Regions from separate parts of the Paenibacillus sp. FSL H3-0333 genome, predicted to be linked through region 1. Evidence: predicted binding sites of a transcription regulator. Region 1 holds the regulator's gene; the other holds the start of a gene.
What was found. Region 1 encodes CtsR, which represses protease genes until heat stress. Its sites were predicted from a motif close to ATGGTCAATAAAGGTCAAACA; they were not measured.
Positions count from the first base shown of each region.

Region 1 (14,971 bases):
TCAGCGGCAGACAAATGAATAACTCCCAGCCTGCAAGGGCGTTTGCCCTTAAGCGGTTATTCTCTCTGGTAATTGCCCTTATACGCCTACTTTTCCTGATCCCAGCTATTCTTATATTCTTCTATCTTAGCGAAAAGCCGCAGAACTGACAAGGGTCTTCTCCCCTTGCATGTCCCTGCCCTAAGCGCCTTTGATTTGTGATTTCAGGCGTTCGATCACCCGGCTGCGGCCAAGCAGCGCAATCGTTGCATTCAAGTCGCGGCCATGCATCTGTCCGGTAAGAGCGACACGAATCGGCATAAACAGCGCTTTGCCTTTGTGACCAGTCTCCTTCTGCACTTCCTTGATTAGAACAGCCATATGCGGGGCGCTGAAATCTTCGGCAGCCTCCACTTTGGCCAGAAATGCGGACAGCACTTCAGGAACCTGAGCTTCGGCAAGCACCCCTGCCGCTTCGGTCTCCAGCTCCAGGTGGCTGCGGAAGAACAGCTCGGAGAGGACGACAATATCCGACGCAGCTGTCATTTGCTCCTGGTACAGTGCAACCAGGCTCTCCGCCCAGCTCTGCTGCTCCTCACTGAGCACCTCAGGCAGACGGCCCGCCTTCTGCAAATGAGGAATGGCAAGTGCAGCAATCCGCTTAGGATCGGCATGCTTGATATAGTGATTGTTCAAATGCGCCAGCTTGTTCGTATCGAACACTGCCGGGCTCTTCGACAGGCGGTCCGCCGTAAAGATCGAGATCAGCTCCTCCTTGGTGAAGATCTCCTCTTCACCCTCAGGCGACCAGCCCAGCAGAGTGATGAAGTTGAATAGAGCTTCCGGCAGGTAGCCGAGCTGATCGTACTGTTCAATAAACTGAATGATCGATTCATTCCGTTTGCTCAGCTTCTTATGGTCATCGCCGACAATCAGCGTCATATGTCCGAAGAGCGGAGCTTCCCAGCCCAGTGCCTCATAAATCATGAGCTGGCGCGGGGTATTGGAGATATGATCTTCTCCGCGCAGCACATGGGAGATAGCCATCAGATGGTCGTCCACCGCTACAGCGAAGTTATAGGTCGGAATACCGTCCTTCTTCACGATGACGAAGTCACCCATTTCTTTGCTGTTGAACGAAATGCTGCCTTTTACGATATCATTGAAGGTATAAGTGCGGTCCTCCGGAACAAGGAAACGGATGCTGGCCACGCGTCCCTCTGCCTCAAAGGCCAGGCGCTGCTCCTCGGTCAGATTACGGTGTTTGCCGGAATAACGCGGGGTTTCGCCGCGTGCCGTCTGCTCCTCGCGTTCAGCCTCCAGCTCTTCCTCTGTGCAATAGCAGCGGTAAGCCAGGCCGCGGTCCAGCAGATCCTGCCAGTAGACACGGTACAGATCCAGACGTTCAGTCTGGCGGTAAGGCCCGTATTCGCCGCCTACATCCACGCTTTCATCCCAATCGATTCCCAGCCACTTCAAATACTTCAGCTGGCTCTCTTCACCTTCTGCAATGTTGCGCTTAAGATCCGTATCTTCGATCCGGATAATGAATTTGCCGCCCAGATTGCGGGCGAACAGATAGTTAAACAAGGCTGTTCTGGCATTTCCGATATGTAAATGTCCCGTAGGGCTCGGTGCGTAACGCACCCGAACTTGATCCGCCATGGGTTTCCCTCCGCTTCATATTGGTTGAAATCAGGCCTTTACTTACGCTAAAGCCATCTCACGATGATATCACATCTTGCAGCAGACAAACAATAGATTGGGCGGCAATTCCCTCTCCGCGCCCTGCGAAGCCAAGCTGCTCGGTCGTTGTTGCTTTTACATTCACCTTCGATACGTCAGCGTTCAGCGTGCGGGCAATAATCTCCGTCATCTGCGGAATATAAGGTGCCATCTTCGGTTGTTGCGCTATGATGGTTGAATCGATATTCCCCAGCCGGTATCCGCGCTCACGCGCAAGTGCCCATACCTGCTCCAGCAGCTTCAGGCTGTCTGCATCCTTGAAGGCCGGATCGGTATCGGGAAAATGTCTGCCGATATCCCCAAGGCCCAGCGCTCCCAGTATAGCGTCGCTTACCGCATGCAGCAGCACATCCGCATCGGAATGCCCCAGCAGCCCCTTCTCATAAGGAATCGTCACTCCGCCGATAATACACGGCCTTCCCTCGACCAGCTGGTGTACGTCAAATCCTTGTCCTACAGCAATCATCTGTGTTCCTCTCCCCTGCTTCTTACTGTGAATTCAGCGAAATCCAAGTCCTCCGGCGTCGTGATCTTAATATTCATGTAGCTTCCTTCTACAACTGACACGGTAATGCCGCTGCGTTCCGCCAGACTGGAATCATCTGTCCCGAGAAAACCGTCCCGCTCTGCCTCCTCATAGGCGGACAGCAGATCGGACAAACGAAAAGTCTGCGGGGTCTGAATCGCCCACAGACTTCGCCGATCCGGCGTTGACAGCACCTTGCCTTCACTGTCGACCTGCTTGATCGTATCCTTAACCGGTACTGCAAGCACCGACGCTCCAGCGGACTGCGCCCGCTCGTAGCAAGCTTCTATCTCGCTGTCCTGTACGAACGGCCTTACCCCGTCATGAACCATGACCCAATGGGTCTTAAGTTCATCCAGTCCGCGGCGTACCGAATGCTGGCGCTCCGTTCCCCCGGGAATGACCGCAGCCACTTTATCCAGCTTGAAGGCTTGTACCCATTGCTTACAGCGCTGCACATCCTCTTCCCCGGTGACAAGCACAATCTCGGAGATCAGCTTATGCCGCTGGAATACCTCCAGGGTATGCACGATAATTGGCTTGCCCTGCAGCAGCAAATATTGCTTGCTCTCTGCCGTTCCCATCCGGGTTCCTCTGCCTGCCGCTACGATAACGACGCCAACACTGTTTGACATGCTTTCGGCTCCTGTCTTTCTTTCACGTATACTCCCATCATAACGTGTTTGGCTGGCATTTCCAAGCCCGAAAGGGTGCTGCCGGAGAGGTGGGCTGAACTTATTGTGCTTTTTCCAGAAGCTTCGGTTTGGCAAAAATCATCCGTCCTGCCGATGTCTGCAGCACACTCGTCACCAGAACCTCCATCGTAGTGCCGATATAATCCCGGCCGCCCTCCACCACAATCATCGTGCCATCGTCCAGATAAGCTACGCCTTGTCCATGTTCTTTGCCGTCCTTAATCACCTGAACAATGATCTCTTCGCCCGGCAGAACCACCGGCTTCACTGCATTCGCCAAGTCATTAATATTCAGCACCGACACTCCCTGCAGCTCGCATACCTTGTTAAGGTTAAAGTCGTTGGTGACGACCTTGCCGTGCAGTACTTTCGCCAGCTTGACCAGCTTGCTGTCCACTTCTGAGATCTCCTCGAAATCCCCTTCATAGATCAGCACCTTAACGTCCAGCTCTTTCTGAATTTTATTCAGAATATCAAGCCCTCTGCGTCCGCGGTTACGCTTCAGCAGATCCGACGAATCCGCAATATGCTGCAGCTCCTCCAGCACGAACTCAGGAATAACAATTGTGCCTTCGATGAAGCCCGTTTTACAGATGTCAGCAATCCTCCCGTCAATAATCACGCTGGTATCGAGGATTTTATGCTCCTGAGTTCCACGATCCTCCGGTTCAGCAGAGCGTGCCCAGCGTCCGGTATTCCAGAGCGAAGCCAGCTCCTCCTTCTTCTCCAGCCCGACCCTCAGGCCCATATAGCCCAGAGCAAGCGTGGCAGCTACCTGCAGCAGCTCACCTGCTTTACCCAGCCAGGACATAGCGGGATACAGCAGCAGAGACAGCAGCAGACCTCCCGTAAGCCCTGCTGCGCCTGCAGCAAGCTCATTCATCGGGATACGCGAGCAATACGCAACCATCTCCCGCAGCTTTGAACTTGCCCATTCCGCGCATAAAGTCCCCGCAATCAGAAAAATAATGGCACCCAGCACCGCAAACAAAATGCTTCCTTCCATAGGCAAGCTATCCTCCAGTTTCCCAAGGCCTACCGGGAACCCTCTTTCTGCCGCGTGATATAGCGAATAACCGGACCAGGCTCCACAACACCCGGCAAGTATCATAACAGACTTTTTCCACATAACCTCGCACCTCCTTTTATTCATCCATCAATCCTCTATACCTCACCAGTATGTTCCAATTTTTAGGACAATAATCCGGGGGGCGCGTTATTTTTTCTGCAAGCCCCGAATTTCGCCCGGCTCTGTTGCCGTAAACTGCTATTCCTGGTTGAAAATGTGGGAGGCCCTGGCATATAATGAATTCAATTCGAACCCAGGGGTGAATGGAAAATGAGCGCACCAAGTTTACAGGCCTTCCAGGATCAAGTCTCCGAACTGCTGCTCCGTCACCGTAGTCTTCTGGATGTAATGTCCAAGAACGGACAGAGCAGTGCTTCCGTCAACCGGGCTGTCGTCAAAGCCATTACCGAATGCGGCTGCATTCAGCTGCATGCCACCAAGCAGGTCTTCGAGCCCACTCTAGGCCTTGAGCAAGCCAAGGAGCTTGCCGGAACCCATCTGGCAGGGGAGCTGTGTGAGAACTGCCGGGAGGTCATTGGCTCCGAGCTGGGCCGCGAGCTGTTCTATATGTCTGCACTCTGCAATTTGCTTGCTATCAATATGGACGAGGTTGTCGCCAAGGAATCGCAGAAATGCGCAACACTCGGGTTGTTCAACTTGTCCTGAGCAGACCGTCCGCGCTCTCCTTCATCCATTCCGCCAGCTCAGGGGGAACCGTATTCCGTATACTTCCCTCCCCGCAGGCAGCAAAAAGGCATTGCACTCTCCTGATATTCAGGAAAGGCAATGCCTTTTGTATATAGCGGTCTATGAATGAAATAAGTTCTGAAGAAGGGCTAACCGTTCTTGGAATGATATACCTTATCCTCCGCGCGTCTTCTGCGGCGGCGTTGCCGGCGGACCTTAAACAGTCCTAAGCTCTGTCTGAAGCCGTACAATGCATACAGCGCCAGCAGTCCAAAGATCAGCTTGGCAATCTGTTCAGGGAAGACCACCGCAACAGCTACAGCGATTACAATAACTACAGGTGCGCCTATAACCGCTTTTTTGGGAAAACCAATCTTCTTGAAGTTGGGATACTTCACTGTGCTGACCATCAGATACGACAGCAGCAGGGTAGCCACAATCATGAATGGTGCGGATACATCCTTATGGAAAAGTGCAAGCGTGGCCAGAACCCCGCCCGCAGCAGGAATCGGCAATCCTACGAAATATCCCGGAATCCCCGGGCGGACATTGAACCGGGCCAGACGTAAGGCTCCGAATACAGGGAAGATCGCTGTGACGGTCCATCCCAGTGCAGGATTCAGCTCCTGCAGACTTGTTAAATACATAATCAGCGCCGGTGCGACTCCAAACGAAACTACATCGGATAGAGAATCCAGCTCCTTGCCGAATTCACTCTCACATTTCAGCGCACGGGCCATCCGGCCATCCAGCCCATCGAGCAGCATCGCGATAATCACCATGATAGCGGCCATGCTCAGCTTGCCGTCAAACGCCATCATGATACCAAACATTCCAAGCATCAGATTACCAATCGTAAAAAGACTTGGAATTGATTTTTGTATCATTTCTTCACCTCAATTTTCCTACTTGTACTGCATGGGACTGCAACATTACGTGATTGTATGGTATTTACATTTGTCTGTCAATAAGAACTTGTTTCTGGAGCCGCTTCAGCCCGTCCTGAATATTGCGTGCGCGGACCTCGCCAATACCGTCCACTTCATCAAGCTCAGCTATGCTTGCCTTCATCAGGTTAGGCAGCATTTCGAAGCGTTCCACCAAATTGTGGATGATTACATTCGGCAGCCGTGGAATCTTGTTCAGCAGGCGGTAACCACGCGGAGTTACAGCTTCTTCGGAGGAAATGGCTGTTGAGGAATAGCCCAGCAGGCGGGCAATATGGTTGTCATCCATCAGTTCATCATCGCTGCTGCGCTTCAGCCCGGCAATGATCTCACGGATCTTCTCCTCCTGCTCTTCTCTGGCATAGTCTCTGTACAGCAGCCATGCTTCTTCCTCTGTATTTCCAACCAATTCTTCCATCTGCATACTGATCAGCCGGCCTTCATTGCCAAGCTCGTTGATGTAACGCTTAATTTCCATTTTGATTCTCAGCACCATCTCCACGCGCTGGATCACACCGACGACCTCGGCCACCGTCACAATCCCCTCATATTCAGAAGCGGATAGGTTGGTCAGCCCTTGTGTCAGAACGGCTCTGTACTTCTCCAGGGTCTGGATCGCCTGGTTGGCTTTGGCCAGAATCGAACCGATTTCCTTGAGTGCGTAACGGATGGAGCCCTGATACAGCGTAATAATATTACGGCGCTGGGAAATGGAAACGACCAGCTTGCCGGTCTGCTTCGCTACCCGTTCTGCCGTCCGGTGCCGGATTCCTGTCTCGATCGAAGAGATGGAGGAATCGGGGATCAGCTGCGTATTAGCGTACAGAATCCGCTTCAGATCCTCGCTCAGAATAATCGCTCCGTCCATTTTGGCCAGCTCGTATAAATAGTTTGGTGAAAAATCGCAGTTAATGGAGAAGCCGCCATCGACAACCTCCATGACCTCCGGACTATATCCGACAACAATCAGTGCCCCGGTCTTCGCGCGAAGCACATTCTCCAGCCCTTCCCGGAAGGGTGTTCCGGGTGCAGCCATTCTAAGCAGATCATTCATATTATCTGATGGATTATATTCTTTCATGTCCCTGTGCCCCCTAATCTAACGCGACCGCTAGTGCCTGTGCTACTGTGCTGACGCCTATAATCTGGATATCCTGCGGATGCTTCCAGCCCTTCAGACTCTTCTCGGGCATAATAACCCGCCGGAAGCCAAGCTTGGCCGCCTCTTTCACCCGCATCTCTGCGCGTGATACCCCTCTCACCTCACCGGTAAGCCCTACCTCCCCGAAAAACACATCATACGGCTTGGTCGGAAAATCACGGAAGCTGGAGGCAATGCTGATGGCGACAGCCAAATCCACCGCCGGCTCATCCAGCTTCACCCCTCCCGCAACGTTGAGGTAAGCGTCCTGATTCTGCAGGAACATGCCCATCCGCTTCTCCAGCACAGCAATGATCAGCGCCATCCGTTGATGATCCATACCTGTGCACATTCTGCGGGGCGAAGGGAAATGTGTCGAAGCAACCAGCGCCTGCAATTCAACAAGAACGGGTCTTGTGCCCTCCATGCTGGCTACCACCGCTGACCCGGCCACTCCGAGCGGACGCTCAGACAGGAACAGCTCCGACGGGTTCTCCACCTCGGTCAACCCGATTTCCCCCATTTCAAAGATCCCGATCTCATTGGTGGAGCCGAAGCGGTTCTTCACTGCCCGCAGCAGACGGTAAGTATGATGGCGCTCCCCTTCAAAATAAAGGACACAATCCACCATATGCTCCAGCATACGCGGGCCGGCAATAGCGCCTTCCTTCGTTACATGACCAACAAGCACTGTGGCGATCCCCCGGATCTTGGCGATCCGCATGAATCTTGTCGTACATTCCCGCACCTGTGCTACACTGCCCGGCGCACTGGTTACCTCCGGCATAAATACAGTCTGGATCGAGTCAATGACCAGAAATTGAGGCTGAATCTGCTCAATCGCTTCCTCAATGCTCTCCATGTTCGTCTCACATAGAACGTACAGCTCCGCAGACAGCGCTCCGAGGCGGTCGGCCCGCAGCTTGGTCTGCCGCACAGATTCTTCCCCCGAAATATACAGCACGCGCAGCCCTTGTGTAGTCAAGGCATGCGAAGTCTGCAGCAGCAGTGTGGATTTCCCGATTCCGGGGTCGCCTCCGACCAGCACCAGCGAGCCGGGAACGATCCCGCCGCCAAGCACGCGGTTAAGCTCACCGATGCCCGTCAGAATACGGGGCTCCTTGTCACTTTCTATATTTATGATCGATTGCGCCTTTTCTTTACTCTGAAAAATAGGTGCATTCATGCCTTGTGTTTTGACTACGCTTTCCGTTTCCTCTACCATCGAGTTCCATTCCTGGCAGCCCGGGCACTTCCCGAACCACTTCGGTGATTCGTAGCCGCACTCGGTACAGAAAAATTTTGTTTTAGGTTTAGCCATGTGCACTCCTTACCGTCCGAACTTGCTAAAATTGCGGATATTTTACTCTTATTCAAAGTTTACCATTTCTGCACACTGAACGGAAGGACACTTAAGATCTAGTTTTCATTTGCGTCTTCTTTTAGGCATGTTAGGGTATAAACAAATAAAGCTCCCGCCCCTCTATACGGAGGAACGGGAGCATTGTTTCATTTTCCGGAACAATTATTCAGTTTCGACTGTTTTCTCCAGGGAGACCTCGGCCGGTGCTTCAACGGTGGTTACGACCAGTTCGCCGTTCACCTCATCAATGTTCAGGGAATCCCCCTTCTTGATGTTGCCCTTGAGCAGCTCTTCAGAGAGGCGGTCTTCGATATGCTTCTGAATCGCCCGGCGGAGCGGACGGGCACCGAAGGCCGGATCATAGCCCTCTTTGGCCAGGAATGCTTTGGCGCCGTCAGTGAGCAGGAAATCTACATCGTACTCACGCAGACGCTTGCGCAGCTCCTCGGACATCAGAGTCACAATCTCTGCGATATGCTTCTCATCCAGCGAGTGGAAGACAATGATCTCATCGATCCGGTTCAGGAACTCAGGCCGGAAGCTCTTCTTCAGCTCTTCCATAACCTTGCCCTTCATGTTGCTGTAATCCGCGCCTGCATCCTGTACTGCGGTGAATCCAAGCGTCGAATTCTTCTTGATCGCCTGTGCCCCTACGTTCGAGGTCAGGATGATCAGGGTATTGCGGAAATCGACCACGCGGCCCTTGGAATCGGTCAGACGGCCGTCTTCCAGTACCTGCAGCAGAATGTTGAACACTTCAGGGTGGGCCTTCTCAATCTCATCCAGCAGTACAACCGAGTAAGGCTTGCGGCGCACCTTCTCTGTCAATTGTCCGCCTTCTTCATACCCTACATACCCTGGAGGCGCTCCGACCAGCCGGGAGGTGGAATGCTTCTCCATATACTCCGACATGTCGATGCGGATTACCGCATTCTCGTCACCGAACATCGCTTCGGCAAGCGCCCGCGCCAGCTCGGTCTTACCAACCCCGGTAGGTCCGAGGAAGATGAAGGAGCCCATCGGACGTTTCGGGTCCTTCAGACCCGCACGCGCCCGGCGGAGTGCCCGGCTGACCGCCTTAACGGCTTCGTCCTGGCCAATTACACGTTCATGCAGCAGGGCTTCCATATTCAGCAGGCGGTCTGTCTCTTCTTCCTTCAGCTTGCTGACCGGAATGCCGGTCCAGCTGGCCACCACCTGTGCGATATCCTCAGGTGTAACCTGGGAATCGGTGCGGCCCTGCTTTTCTTTCCACTGGTTCTTCGTAGTGTCCAGCTCTTCACGAATCTTCTGCTCGGTATCGCGAAGTGCAGCAGCCTTCTCGAACTCCTGGCTTTGTACTGCGGAATCCTTCTCCTTGCGGATATCATCCAGACGCATTTCCAGTTCCTTCAGATTCGGCGGGATGGTGTAAGAATTCAGTCTTACCTTAGAGCCTGCTTCATCAATCAGGTCAATGGCCTTGTCTGGCAGGAACCGGTCAGGAATGTAGCGGTCAGACAGCTTAACTGCTTCCACAATGGCTTCATCTGTAATCTTCACCCGGTGATGGGCTTCGTACCGGTCACGAAGACCGAACAGAATCTGTACAGCTTCCTCAGGGGAAGGCTGATCCACTGTGATCGGCTGGAAGCGGCGCTCCAGCGCGGCGTCCTTCTCAATATATTTGCGGTATTCATCAAGTGTTGTGGCACCGATGCATTGCAGCTCACCACGGGCGAGGGCAGGCTTCAGGATGTTGGAGGCATCAATCGCGCCTTCCGCACCACCCGCTCCGATCAGCGTATGAAGCTCATCAATGAACAGCACGATGTTGCCCGCCTGGCGAATCTCATCCATGATTTTTTTGAGGCGGTCTTCGAATTCACCGCGGTATTTCGTACCAGCCACTACAGAACCCATATCGAGGGTCATGACACGTTTGTCGCGCAGCGTCTCCGGAATTTCATTGTTGATGATCTTTTGGGCCAGACCTTCGGCAATCGCCGTTTTACCAACCCCAGGTTCACCGATCAGCACCGGATTATTCTTGGTCCGGCGGCTCAGCACCTGAATGACACGCTCAATTTCCTTGCTGCGGCCGATCACAGGGTCGAGGTTACCGTCCTTGGCATAGGCCGTCAGATCGCGGGCCAGGCCGTCCAGTGTTGGCGTGCTGACGTTAGCCGGAGCTCCGCTGTGGCTGGAGGTGGCTTCACTGCTGCCCAGGAGCTGCAATACCTGCTGGCGGGCCTTGTTCAGGCTAATGCCGAGATTGTTCAGCACACGGGCTGCTACGCCCTCTCCCTCGCGGATCAGACCGAGCAGGATATGCTCTGTTCCCACATACGTGTGACCCAGCTTGCGGGCCTCGTCCATGGACAGCTCGATCACCTTCTTGGCACGAGGAGTATAAGCGATGTTGGTCGGTTGTTCCTGACCTCTGCCAATCAGTGTTTCCACTTCATCCTGTATCTTCTCCAGACCCAGACCAAGTCCGATCAATGCCTTAGCGGCAATGCCGTCTCCTTCACGAATCAGTCCGAGTAAAATATGCTCTGTCCCAATGTTGTTGTGTCCCAAACGTACGGCTTCTTCCTGCGCCAGCGCCAGCACCTTTTGTGCGCGTTCCGTAAATCTTCCAAACATCATATCTCCTGCACCTCCACGGATAATAAATATCTATAATTTAATGTTGTGATCCCAGTGTCTCCCGGAGCAGCTTCGCCCGGTACATATCGCGTTCAGTAGGCGACAGCGCGTCACCGAACAGCTTTTGCAGAAAGCCCGGCTGAGTCTTGACATTCAGCTCATTGAGCACTGAAATCGAAGGCCCTTCCAGAATCCCCAGATCTACACCAAGCCGCAGATCGGAGAGCCGCTGTGCCGATTCTTTCAGTTCCATCACAGCAGCATAGGCCAGAATTCCGTAGGAGCGCTTGATACGGTCCGTAATCCGCAGAGCGGAATCGACCAGCAGGCGTTCGCGGGCGTTGCGTTCATGCTCTATAATCTGGGTGACTACGCTGTGAAGATTCTCAATAATCTCATTTTCGGTCTGTCCAAGCGTAATCTGGTTGGAGATCTGAAAGATATTCCCTACTGCTTCGCTGCCTTCACCATAAATTCCTCTAACGGTAAGCCCCACCTGATTAACTGCGGACAAAATGCGGTTGATCTGATGCGTCATCACCAAGGCCGGCAGATGCACCATAACCGAGGCTCTCAGCCCTGTTCCCACATTGGTGGGACAGCTTGTTAAGTAGCCTCTGCGGTCATCGAAGGCGTAATTGACAGCAGCCTCGAAAATATCATCGATGGCGGTTGCCCTTACCCAGGCTTCTCTGACCTGCAGCCCCGGGAACAGGCATTGAATCCTGAGATGATCCTCCTCATTGATCATAATGCTGACCGACTCGTCCTCATTAAGAATGACTGCCCCGCCCTTGGAATCATCCGCCAGGTTAGGACTGATGAGGTGCTTTTCCACCAGTACCTTTTTGTCCAGCTCACCCAGCTCATCCAGTCTCAACAGCTCGAAGCTGCCGAAGTCGGCCGAAGCTTCACCCTGAAATACGGGGGCAAGCTGCTCCAGCACCTCCTCCGACTGCTCTCTTGAAGCGAGCAGCGGGAACGGAAGATGCTCCAGATTACGGGCGATCCGCATACGGCTGCTGATGACAATCTCGGAATGGCTGCCGCCGCAGCGCATCCAGTCACTCAGTGCTTGTTCGGTAAACCGGAGACTTGACATGCCCGGATCCCTCCTATATATCAAAGACTTTACTCTTGTGGCATTTCTTTTTCAAGCTTGCGGATTCTGTCCCTCAGCTCAGCTGCGGTCTCGAACTCCTCCTGCACGATACTCTGCTGCAATTCCTGCTTCAGCTCATCAATCTGGCGCTTGCACATGATCTGTGCGCCCGCCCGCTTGGGCAGCTTGCCGACATGCGCTGTACTGCCATGCACCCGTCTGAAGAGCGGGTCGAGCGTACTGTCGAAATACTTATAGCAAGAGCTGCAGCCGAACCGTCCCAGCTTGCTGAACTGTGAATAGGTCATGCCGCAGTTTTCACAATGCAGACCCTGCACATTCTGTGCTGCTGTCTTGCTCTTGCCTGCGCCTTCCAGATCCAGAAGACCGGAAAGCAAGCTGTGGATAGAGAAGCCTCCCGCAGTTCCGGGAATCAGTTCACCCTTCTCCCGCGCACAGCTTTCGCAGATATGAAATTCCGTCTTCTCCCCGTTCACAATCTTCGTGAAGTGGAGTGTAGCCGGTTTGACGCCGCATTCCTGGCATAGCATGAGCGGTGTCCCTCCTTACCATTTGACAAATTATTTGCCCAATAAAGAGATTAGCATAGCCTTCATAAGCTTGGCACGAATCTCATCCCGGTACGGCAGATTAACCGTCAGGCATTCCCGGGAAACCGCAGACCGCATCAGACACGCTTCACGTTTGGAGAGGAAACGGGCCTCCTCCAGCTGATAAATCAGCCCTTCGGCAGAATTCTGATCAATATCATTCCCTATCGTGGAGTTCAGATGTGCGTATAAGGCCACATTCTGAGGCAGCTCATAGCGCTGAATCCGGATATATCCGCCGCCGCCGCGTTTACTCTCCACCACATATCCCTTTTCCAATGTGAACCGTGTGCTGATGACATAATTGATCTGTGACGGGACACAGGAGAACTGGTCCGCCAGATCATTGCGCTGAATTTCCACCGTACCTTCGGGACTTTCATGCAAAATATTCTTCAGATATTGTTCAATAATATCGGAGATATTACGCATCACTCATCCTCCAGTGTATAAGCATTGGTTAAATCTGTGCTGCGCCAACGCCTGCCGTCAGAGACATGCTCTTAAGAACTTAACCCGGGCAATGTAATAAGAATCGGCTGCAATAGCCTCTGCACTGCGCTTTTTCTCTAAATGTTACATTCCTGAGAACGATGATATCCGGCCTGCGTTGACTTTGACTTTCTTTGACTTTTTCATATTATAACATATTCTCGCTGAATGCCAAGAGGTTACTCTTATTTTTTACGTTTTGGCTGTATTGTATTCCGGTTGCCTGCTTCGTTCACTGAATGGAGGCGTTATGTATAGGACAGCTCCTCCCTTTCCAAGGGAAGAGGAAGAGCCGTTCTCTGTCAGAAAAAATCGAATAATGCCGTCTCGGCCTGCGGAATCAGCGCTTCAAGCCAAGCTGTCGCCTCAGCAGTCCCGGATAATTGTCCGTACTTTGCCGCCTGAAGCGGGCGCTTGTATCCCATCAGCAGCACAGTAAGCGTGCCGATACTGCATTCCAGGTCAGCCTCTGACCGCTCGCCCTGAATCCGGGTGAACGTCGCTGCCCCTTGCTCCGACACAGTCCACTGCCATAACCCGTTGTTCCATGATGCATGCTTATCTTCAATATAAAGCACCCGCTCCCGGTCACCCTCCGGCACATTGAAGATCATGTTCTCCACAAAAGCCTTAGCATTGACGATACGCGCCATGAAGTATGGATAATTCTCCTGCGCAATCCGCGGATCGGGAAGCAGGAAGGGCAGAATGTCGTCAGCCGGCACCAGCTTCAGCTGTGCAGCCGTAATCATGGAGTCGTGATTGGCCAGGAATGTCCACAAGCCCTGGCGGGCAAGCTCGTTCCCATAGATAAACTCATCTATGACCAGCTCCTGCTGCACTATTTTATACAGCACATAGCCCTCCGGTTCACCCTGCTCAGAATAAAACACACAGGAATGCGTAGCATCATCAAGCACACTTTCCTTCCACCAGGTCTCAGTGCGCTGGAGAGTCCCGTTATACCTCATGGCGAATTGGTCGTACAACTGCTGGAATACTGCAAGATCCGGGATATCGCGCTTCACGCTGCCCTTAATCTCCGTCTTGTGCGGGAACTTCCCTACCGGAAGAGTATACTTCTTATATTCACAGTAGATCTCCCATCCGAATTTACGGTAAAAGGGAATCAGGAACGGATGCAAAAAGGACAACGTCTGACCGGCTTCATTCATCGTCTCGAGCGCATGGGTCAGCAGATGGGCTACATAACCCTGCCGGCGGTTCTCCGGCCAAGTGGCTACACCGGCGATGCCCCCCATAGAAATGGGCTTGCCTTGTATATATACCTGTAACGGAAGAAGCGTCAGCTTCGCACCTATGCTGTCTCCTTCAAAAATCGCCCAGGTTTGTTCCGGCTTGAAGTTCTCCCTGGCGCGTACTCTATCTTCTGCAGAAACCTTATACTTAAAAGCATATTCGGACAAGCTCAGGCTGTCCTCAAATTCTCCGGCACGTAATTGCCTGATTTCCATGCTGTTCCCCCCGTTACATTCCATAAATTAGCTCCAGATATTTGCTTAATAGAGAGTATAACAAGCCAAGCCGCCGGATGCTAATAAAGGCTGGCCATCCGTTGCAAAAAGAATAGTTATCCACAGCTTTTGCACAGCAAAGCAAAAAACCGGAAAGAGTTTCTTTCCGGCTCAAAAGAGTTATCCCCGATTACATTTTATCTATCCACAATATTCACTTTTTATCCACAAAATCGGTGTATTACTTATGTTTTCGCTTGACTCATCCACAATATTGTGCGTGATTCCCCCATGATCCGGGGATCATTCTGTTCCTGTAAAGGTATCCACATGTGCGCAACTTTTCTGTACTTACTGAAATCTATCCACAGCTTTTCCACAGCCCTGCCCGCACGCAAAAAAACCACTGTCGATTGCTCAACAATGGCTCATGTGCTTGGCAACGTCCTACTCTCCCAGGACCCTTCGGTCCAAGTACCATCGGCGCTGGAGGGCTTAACGGTCGTG
Region 1 is NZ_JBBODG010000001.1:1,321,581-1,336,551, reverse strand. It holds gene gltX (glutamate--tRNA ligase) at 181-1,644, opposite strand; gene ispF (2-C-methyl-D-erythritol 2,4-cyclodiphosphate synthase) at 1,703-2,191, opposite strand; gene ispD (2-C-methyl-D-erythritol 4-phosphate cytidylyltransferase) at 2,188-2,886, opposite strand; gene MHH78_RS05855 (PIN/TRAM domain-containing protein) at 2,987-4,075, opposite strand; gene MHH78_RS05850 (hypothetical protein) at 4,286-4,681, shown strand; gene pssA (CDP-diacylglycerol--serine O-phosphatidyltransferase) at 4,852-5,589, opposite strand; gene disA (DNA integrity scanning diadenylate cyclase DisA) at 5,654-6,730, opposite strand; gene radA (DNA repair protein RadA) at 6,744-8,111, opposite strand; gene clpC (ATP-dependent protease ATP-binding subunit ClpC) at 8,316-10,784, opposite strand; gene MHH78_RS05825 (protein arginine kinase) at 10,822-11,886, opposite strand; gene MHH78_RS05820 (UvrB/UvrC motif-containing protein) at 11,916-12,437, opposite strand; gene MHH78_RS05815 (CtsR family transcriptional regulator) at 12,468-12,929, opposite strand; gene MHH78_RS05810 (GNAT family N-acetyltransferase) at 13,292-14,464, opposite strand; rRNA gene rrf (5S ribosomal RNA) at 14,899-14,971, opposite strand, start outside.

Region 2 (14,971 bases), 940 kb from region 1:
ATATAGACTTCATGCAGATCTTCTTTTTTGGCCAGATCGAGCATGGCGAACAGGTGATTGATGTGGCTGTGTACGCCGCCATCGGATACCAGTGCATAGAGGTGAAGCTTTTTGCCGGTTGACTTAGCGCTTCTTACGGCAGCCACCAGCGTTTCGTTATCGAAAAATTCTCCATCACGGATCGACTTGTCGATACGGGTCAGGTCTTGATATACAATCCGGCCGGCACCAATGTTAAGGTGCCCTACTTCAGAGTTACCCATTTGGCCTTCCGGCAGACCTACAGCTTCACCGCAAGCGGTAAGCGTAGTATTCGGATATTGCTTCAGGTAACGGTCGTAGTTCGGCTTGTTGGCTTGGGCAACAGCGTTGCCTTCATCCGTGTTCCGCAGTCCGAAGCCGTCCATGATAATCAGTGCTACAGGTCTTGGAGCTGACATTCTTACTTCGCCCCCTCAACGAGTGAAACGAAGGAAGCAGGCTGCAGGCTGGCACCGCCGACGAGAGCGCCGTCGATGTCGCTTTGACTCATGTACTCCGTTACATTCTCAGGCTTCACACTGCCGCCGTATTGGATACGGACTGCATTAGCCGTTGCTTCATCGTACAGGCCTTTAACAAGGGTACGGATATAAGCAATAACTTCGTTAGCATCCTGGGAAGTGGAGGATTTACCTGTACCAATCGCCCAGATCGGCTCATAAGCGATAACTACGCTTGCTGCCTGCTCTGCGCTAAGACCGGCAAATGCCGCTTCAGTCTGCACCTTGCATACGTCCTTAGTCTGATCAGCTTCGCGCTCTTCCAGCTTTTCGCCTACGCAGACAATTGGAGTAATGCCGTGACGGAAGGCCGCATGCATCTTCTTGTTGACGATTTCGTCCGTTTCACCGAAATAAGCACGGCGTTCGGAGTGGCCGATAATAACGTACTCTACACCAAGATCCTTCAGCATTACGCCGCTGATCTCACCTGTATAAGCGCCGTTATCTTCGAAGTGCAGGTTCTGTGCACCAATTTTGATGGTAGTGCCTTGTACCGCTGCAACCAGTGCAGGCAGGTTCGTGAATGGCGCGCAGATTACAGTCTCTACGCCTGCCACTTCCGCCTGGCCTTTGATTTCAGCGATGAAGCCTTCGGCTTCCGGAACGGTTTTGAACATTTTCCAGTTGCCTGCAATAATAGGTGTTCTACTCATAGTGATGTATTGCCTCCCTCTTCGGTATTACTTGTCGTTCAGTGCTTCTACACCTGGAAGAGCCTTACCTTCCATGAACTCGAGCGATGCGCCGCCGCCAGTGGAGATGTGATCCATCTGGTCTGCGAGGTGGAATTTCTCAGCAGCCGCAGCGGAATCGCCGCCGCCAATAACAGTGTAGCCTTCGGTAGTAGCACAAGCTTGAGCCACAGCCTTGGTACCTTCAGCGAAGATGTCGATTTCAAATACGCCCATCGGTCCATTCCATACAACCAGCTTGGAGTTTTTGATAATATCGGCATAGATTTCACGGGTCTTAGGACCGATGTCCAGACCTTCCCAATCTGCAGGGATCTCGGTTGCATCTACAATCTTGGTGTTGGCATCTGCACCGAACTTGTCAGCGACTACAACGTCAACCGGAAGCACGAAGTTCTTGCCCAGCTTCTTGGCCTTCTCGATGAATCCAAGCGCTGCATCAATCTTGTCGTTGTCTACCAGGGATTTACCGATTTCGAAGCCTTGAGCCTTGGTGAACGTGTAAGAGAGGCCGCCGCCAATCAGTACATTGTCAGCCAGATTCAGCAGGTTGTCGATAACGTCAATCTTGTCTTTCACCTTGGAACCGCCGATGATGGCAGTGAAAGGACGTTCCGGGTTAGAAAGCGCCTTGCCGAGAACGGACAATTCCTTCTCCATCAGAAGACCGGATACTGCCGGCAGGAAGTGAGCGATTCCTTCTGTCGAAGCATGGGCACGGTGAGCTGCGCCGAATGCGTCATTAACGAACAGGTCAGCCAGTTCAGCGAACTGCTTAGCCAGTTCAGGATCATTCTTCTCTTCGCCTTTGTAGAAACGGACATTCTCAAGCACAAGCACATCGCCATCGTTCAGTTCAGCGATTTTCGCTTTTACAGCTTCGCCAATGGCCTCATCAGCCTTGGCTACCGGTTTGCCGAGCAATTCAGACAAACGGACTGCAGCGGAAGTCAACCGCATGGAATCGACGAATTCGCCTTTAGGACGGCCCATATGGCTGGCCAGAATGACCTTTGCACCGTTCTCAATCAGGTATTTAATTGTTGGAAGGGTTTCGCGGATACGGGTATCATCAGTGATCTTGCCGTCTTCCACTGGCACATTGAAATCTACACGCACGAATACGCGTTTGCCTTTTACTTCTACATCACGGACACTTTTTTTGTTCATGATTAACATTTCCTCCACACCCAAAATTGGTTCCTTCACAAAGCCATTTCACGCGAATCCAGTTCATTTAGAAAGAGCGGAAACAGACTTTCCTTGTTTCCGCTCTATTGTACTTCTTATATGAAATCGGTCTTATTTAGCAAGCTTAGCGAATTTCTCCAAAGTACGAACCAGCTGTGCAGTGTAGGACATTTCATTGTCATACCAAGCAACAGTTTTAACCAGCTGTTTGTCGCCAACAGTCAGTACTTTAGTCTGAGTTGCATCGAACAGGGAACCGAAAGTCATACCCTTGATGTCGGAAGATACGATTTCGTCTTCAGTGTAGCCGTAAGTTTCTGGGTCAGAAGCTTCCTTCATGGCTGCATTGATTTCTTCAACAGTTACGCTCTTATCCAGAACAGTAACCAGCTCAGTCAGGGAACCTGTAGCTACAGGCACACGTTGTGCTGCACCGTCAAGCTTGCCCTTCAGTTCTGGAATAACCAGGCCGATGGCTTTAGCAGCACCGGTAGTGTTAGGGATGATGTTCTCAGCAGCAGCGCGGGCGCGTCTGAAGTCGCCTTTTGCGTGTGGAGCATCAAGAGTGTTCTGGTCACCTGTGTAAGCGTGGATCGTTGTCATCAGGCCTTCGATGATACCGAACTTGTCGTTCAGGACTTTGGCCATTGGAGCCAGGCAGTTCGTTGTGCAAGATGCGCCGGAGATTACTGTTTCGGAACCGTCAAGGATGTCATCGTTAACGTTGTACACAACAGTTTTCATATCGCCTGTAGCTGGAGCGGAAATAACTACTTTCTTAGCTCCGCCTTTAAGGTGCTTCTCAGCGGCTTCTTTAGTTGTGAAGAAACCAGTACATTCCAGAACGATATCAACGCCAAGCTCTCCCCAAGGAAGCTCTTCAGGGTTACGGTTCGCCAGAACCTTAACATCTTTACCGTTTACTTTGAAGAATCCGTCATGAACTTCAACGTCTCCCTGGAATTTACCTTGAGTTGTATCATATTTAAGCAAATGAGCAAGCATCTTAGCGTCAGTCAAGTCATTGATTGCTACCACTTCGATACCTTCTACATTTTGAATACGGCGGAATGCAAGGCGTCCAATACGTCCAAAACCGTTAATACCAACTTTTACACTCATTGAATAGTTCCTCCTAGAGTTCGTTTTATTTATTCAAGACAGGCCGTGAGGCTCGTCAAGACAACAATGTTAAGTATAATGCATAAACCCTTTGCGCGCGCCCCATTTAATGGAATCTATAGGGCCTTTTGTAGCTGTGTGTCGATTTCCTTGCCGATTTCAACAGCCGCCGCCTCGTCGATCACGAGAATATCCTCTTGACCAAACCGCAGCATCGCATGAATGGCCTTCGCCTTGCGTTTGCCACCGGCAATACCGATAACGACTTCCGTACGGATAATGTCTTCCAGGCGCAGCCCCATGGTCCGCATCGTATGAACCACTTCGCCATTCTCATTGAAATAGTATCCGAAGGACTCGGCTACGGCTCCCTCGCTCTGAATCTCTGAGATCGTCCCGGAGTCCAGCTTGCGGCGGTGGGTCATTTCAATGGCGTCGCCTATTCCATGTACAATAATACGCGATCTGCGGATAATTTGTACAATCTCTCCAATATTGGAGTCCTGCGCAAGCGACTCATATGCGTCTCCGCTAAGCAGATCGGGCACATGCAGCAGACGGTAATTGGCGCCAATCCGTTTGGCCATGGTTGAAGCAATGGTGTTGGCCTGTATCTCCATGCTCTCTCCCAGTCCTCCACGCGCCGGAACAACCCAGGCGTTCTTATAGGAAAGGGATAGCGGCGGGGTCAACTGATCGGCCATCTCGGCTAGCGTTGATCCGCCTGTGACGGCAATCGTATCGTCACTCCGCAGTACGCTGAGCAGTGCCTTGGAGCCTGCGCGCCCCAGCTCACGCTTGGTGAACGGCGATGTCTCACAATCGCCAGGTACCACAATTACTTTGGTGAGACCGTACGTTGTACGAATTTTCTCTTCCAGATCATCCAGGCCGAATAGGCTCTTGGCGACCGGCTCCAGCAGGTCAAGCAGTCTGCGACCGGCATCGCTAATGCGCATACCGACGCTCTCGATCTCAATGAGCCCCTGCGATTTCAGAAGATCCGTCTCGGCGCGCAGCACCCGCTCGGTCATATCAAGCGATGCGGCTAACGTCCTGCGCCCAATAATATCGGACAGCATGATCTGATGTAGAATCGTATACCGTCTCTTAAGGGTTTCCATGAGATCAGGCAGAAGCTGCTTTTGGATTTCCAATAGATTACGCATGCTTTCACTCCTGCAACTTCGTCTTTCTCTTATCCCTTGTTCGTGGTCTCAAAATGTCCCGGGTTAACTTTTTAAGTCCCACCCATATTCTACCCAAAACTGACGCCAAGTGCAAGTGTTCCGAGACTATAATTCTCAGCCCGCTTTCATCTTATACATGGGCTTGTCCGGAAGGCCGCTGGCAGGAGGTGCATCTCCGGCTCTATTAATGGAGGCAGAGAAAACTATTTTTGCGCAGGATGCCTAATACGCATTGCTTTTATCCGAGAAGTATATTATAATAATTTCTGTTGCGCCCGTGGTCCAATGGATATGACGTAGGCCTCCGAAGCCTGAGATCCAAGTTCGATTCTTGGCGGGCGCGCCATTTTTTTCAAGCTTGTACATAATTTAGTTCCGATTATATTATATTTAACCAATGAGCCGCTTGAGGGCTCTTTTTTTTGAAAGTAAGTTTGACTTTCTTTGACTTTTTGTTTGAATTTGTTTATCATGTGGTTAATACGGTAACAGTAAAAAATGAACCCATTCGAAGCACCAATTTCAAGGAGGTTTTCCACGTGAGTTATATTCCTATGGTAGTAGAACAGAGCAACCGCGGTGAGCGCGCTTATGACATCTATTCCCGCCTGCTGAAGGACCGCATCATTTTCCTTGGAACGGAGGTTAATGACGTGGTTGCCAATTCCATCATCGCACAAATGCTCTTCCTGGCTGCCGAGGACCCGGATAAGGATATTCACCTGTATGTGAACAGCCCAGGCGGTTCCATCACAGCGGGTATGGCCATCTTCGATACAATGCAATACATTAAGCCGGATGTATCCACTATCTGTGTAGGTATGGCCGCTTCCATGGGAGCGTTCCTGCTGAATGCCGGCGCCAAGGGCAAGCGCTTCGCCCTGCCGAACAGCGAAATCATGATTCACCAGCCGCTAGGCGGTGCTCAGGGGCAGGCTTCGGATATCGAGATCCGCGCCCGCCGCATCATCAAGCTGCGTGAGAAGCTGAACCGCATCTTGTCCGAGCGTACAGGCCAGCCGCTGGAGAAGATCGAGAAGGATACTGACCGCGACTACTTCATGAGCGCTGCAGACGCTGCTGAATACGGTATCGTGGACAAGGTAATTGAGAAGACTCTGCCAACAGGCGTATAAGTACCTGCTCCAATGAATACACAAAGAGGCTGTAACAGACCGGTCCGGTCCCGTTACAGCCTCTTTCTTATGCCCAGCCATTGCTGCCTACCTTAAGCTCCCGTACCCAAGGGCATCCAGCTTGCCTGCAATTACGCGGTAGCCTCTGCCGTTCGGGTGAATATGGTCCAGGAACAGCAGCCCCCGCTCATTACCGGCAAATTCATGGTATACCGAAGCAAACCCTACGTTATTGCTGCTGTAGCCTGCTGCATAGCGGTTGAACTCGCGCACCCACTCTGTTGCTTCATTCACCTGAGGGTAGGGATTATACAGGCCTACCATCCGGATGATGTAGGGGCTGCGGGAACCTGCTTTGAGCTGTGTCAGGCTGCCCATGATGTCGCTGTAGTTACGCTTGCAGTCCCTAAGCGCCTGCTGCAGTAAGCCCTGGAATTCACCGGGCCGGGGCCCGGCTGCCCGGGCTGCCTTAATCAAGTCGTTGCCGCCAATGGACAGCGTAATGATCTGCGCATCCTTCACCGCCGCCCGGTAGACATTCGAGCTCCTCAGCCGTTGCTTCAGCCCCCCGGTGGTCAGACCGTTGACGCCAAGATTCGCCGGCACCACTGGTGTACCCAGCCTCCCTTCCGCCATCCGGCGGTAGACGGGGACGAAGCCGTTCCCGGGCAGCGCCCCGAAGCCGGTTGTAAGTGAATCCCCGATCGCTGTATAAGCATAGACCATAACCTTCCCCTCCCCGTTATAAGCTGCTTGCCTTCTATAGCTTATGACTATCCGGGTGAAGTGGTAACGGCAGGGCAGGCTGATTAGGCCGTGGATGAAGGGTTGTGCATGAAGAATGCCCCTGCGTCTCCCGGAGGAGATGCAAGGGCATCTGGATAATTATTTTATTATTTCAGCGCCGCGAACGGACTGCTTCCATCCGGCAGGAGTTCCTTGAAGCTGAAGGTGAATTCCGGGAAGCCCTCGGCATATGCCGTGTATTCGTATAACTGGAAGAAGAGCACCGCTTTGCCATCTTTCAGATAGAAGTACTTCTCGGTATTCAGTCCATTGAACCCGCCCAGATATCCTCCGTTAGCTTTGATCTCGGTGGCCAGCTTGGCATTGAGCTGTTTCTTGTAATTAGGGTTGGCACCGAACAGATCGCCCAGCAACAGACGTTTCCCGTCTTTGAGCGAGAAGGTGAACGCATTGCGGTAAGTCATCCCATGGGCACCGCCGGTATACCCGTATTGATTGGTGATTAGGCTGAGCACGCCATCCTGGTTATACGTGACCACATAACCGCCTTCGAATTCATAGGGCCGGTCATCCTTCGACCGCTTGGAGATTTGATCTTCAGCATCCTTCGCATAGTTCAGAACGGTCTGCTTAATCGTATCATTGATTGCCTTCTCTGCTTCTGCACTTGCCAGGCCGCTGACCTGCGGATAATCCAGCCGGATAGGCGCATCCTTATGATCCTTCACATAGCTCACTGTTTTGATGGTTACCGCATTCTGCACTTTCTTCATAACATTCAGCCGTCCTGCTGCTGCGCTCCCGTCTACTTTGTAGCCCAAGTAATCGCTAAGCAGCTCAGACGAAACATACAGCCGGTTATTCAGTTGCTTGCCTTCACCGACATAATAATTGTTCACCATAACAGAAATGCCATAATCATTGATCGTCAGCCTTGTCTGAGCAGTTCCTGTCCCGATGGTGTACGTCTTCCCCGCTTTATCATAAGAGAGCGGCATCCCCAGCGCATCGCGCAGGAAGGTTACCGGCACCCATACCTTTCCTTCCTGAAGCAGGCCCGTCTGGGCTGTACTTTTCCCGTTAACCTTCAGCACTACAGATGAGGATTTGGCTTTGACCTGAGCGGCTGCCGGAGCGGCCTCAGTGATGCCTGCATGAATTATTCCTGTTCCTCCCAGCAGGATTCCTGCGGCGAGCATTCCTGCACCCCATTTGCTGATGTATTTCTTAGAGTTCGAATTCATTGTTATTTCCCCTTCCACCTGGTGGTATGATTAGTCATGATGTGTGTTCTTCCGTATCACTGTTCCTATTATAGTAAAAGAACTAGCGGGGGATGTTACAATCCGCTTTACAGTTTCTTAAGGTTTGCCGTGATTATCTAAAGATCCTGTCACCTCAATTTAAACAAATTGAGAGCTTTAGATAGCGGCTGTGTGCATATATATACATTTATATGATTATAAAAAGCGCCTGCCCCGCTATAACAGCAGAGCAAGCGCCTCTTACGAAACGTTTTATTTCAATTCATACGTTACACTCAATTGGGTAGTGACCTTAACCTGCCCGGGCTCAACGGAGCTGCCGGCATTGTTATCCATGGACATCTTTTGTAAAGAGGCTGCTTCAGCATAGACCACCGGATGATTCCCGTCATCGCTCTGAATGACAGTGACTACCTGACCCAGTCCGCGTTTGGCTGCTTTGGCGATGGCCGCAGCTTTGACATCTGCATTCTGCATAGCCTTCTCAATAGCCTGTGCTTCAAAGGCGGACGGATCTTCGATCGCAAACCGCACATTGCCGATGTTGTTCGCTCCAGCCGCAGAGGCAGCGTCCAGCAATTGTCCAACCTTGGTCAGATCCCGGTAAGAGACCTCTAGCGTGTGCTGGGCGTTATAGCCTTTTACCTTCTGGCCGTCCTTCTCGCTGTAAGTGTAGTTAGGCTGTACGTTGAACTGGGTGCTCTGAATGTCTTTGTCTGCAATGCCCCAAGTGGTCTTGAACAAAGCGGTCAGCTTGGAGACCTTCGCGGCTGTGCCCTTCTGTGCTTCCTGCGCGGTTTCGGCAGTTGTCGTTACGCCGATGGAGAGATACGCAATATCCGGTTTGATCGACAGCTCGCCTTTGCCTACCACGTTCACCACATTCTTCTGTACTTCGTCGGCGTAAGCCTTTTCAGGACCCTTTAGCACTCCGCTCAACCCCATTCCTCCAATCATCAAGCTAGCTGCCAGCAGAACTGATCCAATCGATTTACCCCATTTTCTCATGCTTGCCATCCCCTTTCGATTCGTTTAAGTGTTATTACCCTCTAGACGGGACAGCATGGTAAAAGTTGCATGAGCGATGTACGATATTTATTTTTTATTTGTTCCCCGTCCCGATCCAGAACCGGCGGATGACATTTCCGTCCTCCTCTATATATTCGCTATCCTCGATACCGCCATTCCTGCGGATTGTCCGTTCCGATGCGGTGTTGACGGAGTCACAGACTACGAGTGCCTGCTCGATACCCAGTTCACCGGCCTTCAGGAGCGCCTGCTTCAGAAGCTCACTGGCATAGCCTTGTCTGCGTGCAGAAGGGACGATGCCATAACCGATATGCCCGCCAGAATGGAGCAACCTTTCGGTCAGCCGGTGCCTGATGTTCACAGCCCCCACTACCCGTTTGTCCGTGGTCACCAGCCAGAAGGTTGAGCTGCTCACCCAGCCGTCCGGTATATCTGTACCACGGGCATACCCGTGAAGAGCCTGAATCATACCGTCAAAGTCAGCGGGGTCCATCTCTGTTACCCAGGGTACAAACGGCTCCCCGCTGGCCTTCCACTCCTCATAAAAGGCTAAATACGGCTCTCTGAGCGCCTCAGCAGGCTCAACTAATGATACTTCACCGTCTTGAATCTGCATCCGCATACCTCTCCTTATCCTCTAAAGCTGATATGAAAAAAAGCCCCTAAGGGCTTTTGGTTAGACCATGTAGCATTTATTGATTCTCGAGCTCTTCCTTGCTTACCAGACTGGTCAAAGCGGTTACAGCCTGTTCCGCGTCTGCACCGTCTGCGCTGATATGAATCTCCGTACCGGAACTGATCGCAAGGCTCATAATGCCCATGATACTCTTGGCGTTCACTTTTTTATCGTCTTTTTCCACGAAAATCTCCGACGAAAACTTATTAGCTTCTTGCACAAACAATGCTGCCGGCCGAGCATGGAGCCCCGTCTTCAACCGAACAACTACCGGGTGCTTTGTCATGAAACGCTTACCCCCTATTTGAGATCTGCCCAAAAATTTCACATTAATTTTATAATATTATATCATTATAACGCATACCGCACTAGAAAAAAAATAATCAGCCGCCGCGGACCTTGTCCGCCAGCTCATCAATTTTGCGCAAACGGTGGTTCACACCCGATTTACTGACCGTCCCGCCCAGCATATCCCCGACTTCCTTGAGGTTAATATCCGGGTGCGCCAGTCTGATCTCGGCAACCTCCCGCAGCTTATCCGGCAGACTTTCCAGACCCACCTCGCGCTGCAGCAGCTTGATGTTCTCAATCTGGCGTACCGCCGCACTGATCGTCTTGTTCAGATTGGCCGTTTCGCAGTTCACAATCCGGTTGACCGAGTTGCGCATATCGCGCATGATCCGCACATCCTCGAATTTGAACAGCGCCTGATGAGCGCCGATCAGACTGAGGAACTCGATGATCTTCTCGCCTTCCTTGATGTATAGGATGAAGCCTTTTTTGCGTTCTATACAGCGGGCATTCAGGTGAAATTCACCAGCTAGCTCAACGAGCGCCTTGCAGTGCTCCTCATACATGGAAGCGATTTCCAAGTGGTACGAAGAGCCCTCCGGGTTATTGACCGAACCGCCGGCCATGAAGGCCCCGCGCAGATAGGCACGCTTGCAGCAGTTCTTGCCGACAATCTCCTCATCAATCCCGTCTGTGAAAATAAAACCCTCAGAGACAATCCGCAGATCCTTCAGGATCTCCTGGACCTGGTTCGGGATTCTTACAATATAGACGTTATTCTTCTTCAAACGCATTTTTTTACGCACGAGCAGCTCGATATGGACCTGGTAATATTTCTTAAGCAAAGAATATACCCGCCTTGCAATCGCGGCGTTCTCCGTCGAAATGTCGAGAACCACCTTTTTGCTCGAAAGCTGCACCGAACCATTCATTCGGATCAGCGCTGACATTTCCGCTTTCTCGCAGCAGGGCTGGCTCTCGACCATCGTCAGCTCTTTTTTGGTAAGGGCCGCAAAAGACAAGGGGCTCACCTCTTTCATTTAACTCTTTCTGTCAATCCAATCCTTCACCAGCTGGAAAATATGGTGACTGAGCTTATCTGTATCATGCCGCAAATAGGTTTTAAATAATACCAGCTTGTCAGCAATCACCTTATACCCGTTGCCGTCCACGGCCTCACGGTCAAGCTGTACCGGACGGGCACCCTTCTCGGCGTATTTGATCTGCACCTGCTCCGGGATCTCCCCGTCATTGACGATCACATAATCGAACAGATGCAGCCCGATATGGTCATATACGGCCTGTAGATGGTCATTAACCGTGTAATTATCCGTCTCACCCGGCTGGGTCATTACATTGCATACAAAAATCTTAATGGCCTCGGAAGCTACCACGGCTTCTGCCAGCTTCGGCACCAGCAGATTCGGCAGAATGCTGGTATACAGACTGCCCGGACCGAGCAGAATAGCATCTGCGTTGCGGATAGCCTCCAGCGCCTCCGGCAGCGGCTCAACATCCACCGGCTCCAGAAATACGCGCTTGATGACGCCTCCCGCCTCCGGGATTTTGGATTCACCGGTAATCAGCGTTCCATCCGCCATCTCGGCGTGCAGGATTACCGCCTCTCCGGCCGCAGGCAGCACACGGCCGCGAACGGCGAACAGCCGGCTAAGCTCCCGGACTGCTGTAACGAAGTCCCCCGAGATGTCAGTCAGTGCAGCCAGAATCAGATTGCCCAGGCTATGCCCGGCTAAGCCTTCTCCGCTGCTGAAGCGGTACTTCATAATCTGTGCCATCAGAGGCTCAACGTCAGCCATAGCCGTAAGTACGTTGCGGATATCCCCGGGCGGCGGCATCTGCAGCTCACTGCGCAGAATCCCGGAGCTTCCCCCGTCATCTGCGACAGTTACGATCGCCGTGATATCCAGCGGCTTCTCCTTCAGCCCCCGGAGCATCACCGAGAGTCCGGTCCCGCCACCCATCACGACGATCTTTGGACGCTGTCCTTGTTCTTCAGCCACTATTCATCCCTTCTCTCATCAATGCCGGTCGCGTTCGGAGTCCCGATGGCTGACTGCCACCGCTTCCGTCTCGCTAACCCCCAGCATTTTGCCCAGGTATTCGGCGATGGCTACCGAACGGTGTTTGCCGCCCGTACAGCCGATGCCGATAATAATCTGGGATTTACCTTCCTTGCGGTATTGCGGAATAAGGAATTGAAGCATATCTAGCAGCTTGGTCAGGAATTCTTGCGTTTCAGGCCATTTCATTACGTAGTCGTACACCTCGTTGTCTTGGCCTGTCTTGGGCCGCAGCTGATCCACATAATGCGGATTAGGCAGGAAGCGGACGTCGAATACCAGGTCAGCATCAATCGGAATCCCATACTTGAATCCAAACGAAGTAATGTTAACCGAGAGGGTGCTTTTCCCGAGGTGGGAGAAGCGTGACACTATTTTTTCTTTGAGCTGAACCGGCTTCATGCTGCTGGTATCCAGACACAGGGTAGCTGAATTCTTCAGCTCCTCCAGCATCTGGCGCTCCATGCGGATGCCGTCCAGCGGCATGCCCTTCGGAGCAAGCGGATGATGCCTCCGGCTCTCCTTGTAACGCTGTACAAGCACTGAATCTGTGGCGTCCAGGAAAAGGATCTCACACCCGATCGTTGACTCGTCCTTGATGTAGGCCAGAGACTCCGACAGGGCGGTGAAGAATTCCCGCCCCCGAAGGTCGATGACCAGCGCCACCTTGGCGATTTTACCCTTGGACTGCTCAATCAGCTCAGCGAATTTCGGGATTAGCACAGGCGGAAGATTATCCACGCAGAAGAACCCCAGATCCTCCAGGCTCTGCACGGCAATCGTCTTGCCCGCACCCGACATGCCTGTAATGATAATCAGGGTGGCATGGGCGGGCAGGGTTTGCTCGAGGTCGGTCATTACAGCATCCCTCCCTATGATTAGTATATGAATAATTCCGGTCTTTTAAGAACGCAGCAGCAGGCCTGCCGCACCAATAATACCGGCGTCATTGCCAAGCGCTGCAGGTACAATCGTAACACCGGTCTGCAGAGGGGCAGGCGCCAGCTTGGCGAATACCCGACGGACTTCATCGAACAGAATATCGCCTGCCTTGGAGACTCCGCCGCCGACGATGAATACTTCAGGGTTCAGAACCGCTGCAACGGAAGCCATTGATTTGCCCAGGTAGAAGGCCGCCCGGTTCACAATCCGCAGCGCAGCTTCATCGCCTGCCTTGGCGGCATCGAATACTTCCTTCGCAGCGATTTTTTCAACGGTGGACAAGGAGGTCCGGTCCCCGCGTGCTACAGCATCGTTCGCCATACGGATAATGCCTGTCGCTGAGGAAACGGTTTCCAAACAGCCCATGTTCCCGCAGCCGCACTGGATCGCTTCCAGATCGGGCACCACGGAGATATGTCCAAGCTCACCGGCCAGACCGGCAAATCCCTGATACACCTTACCATTAATGATAATACCGCCGCCGACACCCGTACCGAGCGTATAGCAGACACAATTCTCTATGCCGCGCCCTGCACCGCTCCAGGCTTCGCCCAGTGCAGCCACGTTGGCATCATTGTCTATTTTGACTGGCTTGTTCAGGCGACCCTCCAGAATGGAGCGGATCGGCACATCTCTAAATCCTATGTTGGGCGCAAGGATGATGATACCTTCACGAATATTCGTAAATCCGGCCAGTCCCGCACCGACACCAGCCAGCTGGTCCCAGGAGTACGGAGAGTCCTCCACAATCTGGCGTACATACTTCTCGATATTATCGATGACAGCATCGACGCCATCCGCAGTCCCTGTCGGACCTTCGTAAGTGTGCAGCAGGCTTCCCTCGGCATTACAGATTCCAACCTTAATCGTGGTACCACCTAAATCCACGCCAACGTAGATATGTTCAGACATGTTACAAGCCACCTTTTTCTATGCTAAAATAGTTAATCCTACGTACCCACTATAATAGAACCCTCCCCTGCGGTCAAGGAAAGGCGATACACCCGGGGCAATGGACTTCAGTTCTTATTTGTTAACAAAAAGACTTTCTCACCAGGCAGGCAAGAAAGTCCGTTCATTCTCTTCTATTGTAGGGTGCCAGATACCTTAATGCTATTCGGACAAAATCCGCTTCTGGCCCTCAAGGGCACGGATCGGTGCGATATTCTGGGTGAATTCCAGCGTCCCCATATAACGGCCTTCTGCATCCCGCACGGCGAAATAACGGATATAGATGAATTTATCCTTGATGTTAATCCAGAAATCCTCGGCATCCTTCACTCCGGCTTTGAAATCAGCCAGCAGCTTCTCAACAACATGCACACTTTGCGGCGGATGGCAGTTCTGTACGGTGCGGCCGATAACGGCCTTCGTCCGGGCGAAGATCCGTTCCTTGCCATGCGAGAAGTAGCGGACGACATCGTTCTCGTCGATAAAGGTCAGATCCACCGGCAGATGATTCATCAGCGTCTCGAGCTGGTGGAGCGACAGCAGTCCGGTCTCAAACCGGATGAAGCCCTGCGGGGACAGGCCTTCCCCTTCTTCCGCCGGAACATCAGCACCCTCAGGCTCCGCTGCACGCTCCGGTATCCATTCCTGATCGGGCGCAGTCAGGCAGAAGCCGATTTCATCGCTTTCGCGGGCGATCCGGACCCACTCATCCTCAGTCAGCTTATCCAGCGCCATCGGGAGCAGAATATTCTCTTCTTTGAAGATCATCTCATTGACTTCCTTAATGATCTCCTCCAGTGCGGCTGTAATCTGCCCGCTGTCCCCGTTATAGGCGCTAAGCGCCTTCTTGGCTTCCTTGATCATATTGCGGATTCCGTCATCCACTCCCCACATTACCTTCGTAGGACCGTATATGCCGTACTTCTCCAGGTAGGGGAAGAGCAGATTCTCCTTGCGGCTGTAGTGCTTGTCGAGATCCAGCAGCAGACTCAGGTCCTCCAGCAGCTTGAAAATAATCTCCTCGGTGGCGTTCTTCTTGAACTTATCTGCATGCAGCTCCAGCCGGAAGTTGACCAGACGCTCGATCTCGCGGTTCTCCAGCTTGAACGTATG
Region 2 is NZ_JBBODG010000001.1:384,438-399,408, forward strand. It holds gene gpmI (2,3-bisphosphoglycerate-independent phosphoglycerate mutase) at 1-440, opposite strand, end outside; gene tpiA (triose-phosphate isomerase) at 443-1,198, opposite strand; gene MHH78_RS01590 (phosphoglycerate kinase) at 1,226-2,407, opposite strand; gene gap (type I glyceraldehyde-3-phosphate dehydrogenase) at 2,540-3,550, opposite strand; gene MHH78_RS01600 (sugar-binding transcriptional regulator) at 3,667-4,719, opposite strand; tRNA gene MHH78_RS01605 (tRNA-Arg) at 5,012-5,086, shown strand; gene clpP (ATP-dependent Clp endopeptidase proteolytic subunit ClpP) at 5,280-5,876, shown strand; gene MHH78_RS01615 (GDSL-type esterase/lipase family protein) at 5,964-6,602, opposite strand; gene MHH78_RS01620 (PdaC/SigV domain-containing protein) at 6,770-7,867, opposite strand; gene MHH78_RS01625 (SIMPL domain-containing protein) at 8,141-8,896, opposite strand; gene MHH78_RS01630 (GNAT family N-acetyltransferase) at 8,991-9,533, opposite strand; gene MHH78_RS01635 (HPr family phosphocarrier protein) at 9,610-9,879, opposite strand; gene whiA (DNA-binding protein WhiA) at 9,977-10,906, opposite strand; gene MHH78_RS01645 (gluconeogenesis factor YvcK family protein) at 10,925-11,866, opposite strand; gene rapZ (RNase adapter RapZ) at 11,924-12,823, opposite strand; gene MHH78_RS01655 (ROK family glucokinase) at 12,869-13,819, opposite strand; gene MHH78_RS01660 (DUF438 domain-containing protein) at 14,021-14,971, opposite strand, start outside.
Region 2: the regulator CtsR is predicted to act here: its motif matches at 5,172-5,192, upstream of clpP (ATP-dependent Clp endopeptidase proteolytic subunit ClpP).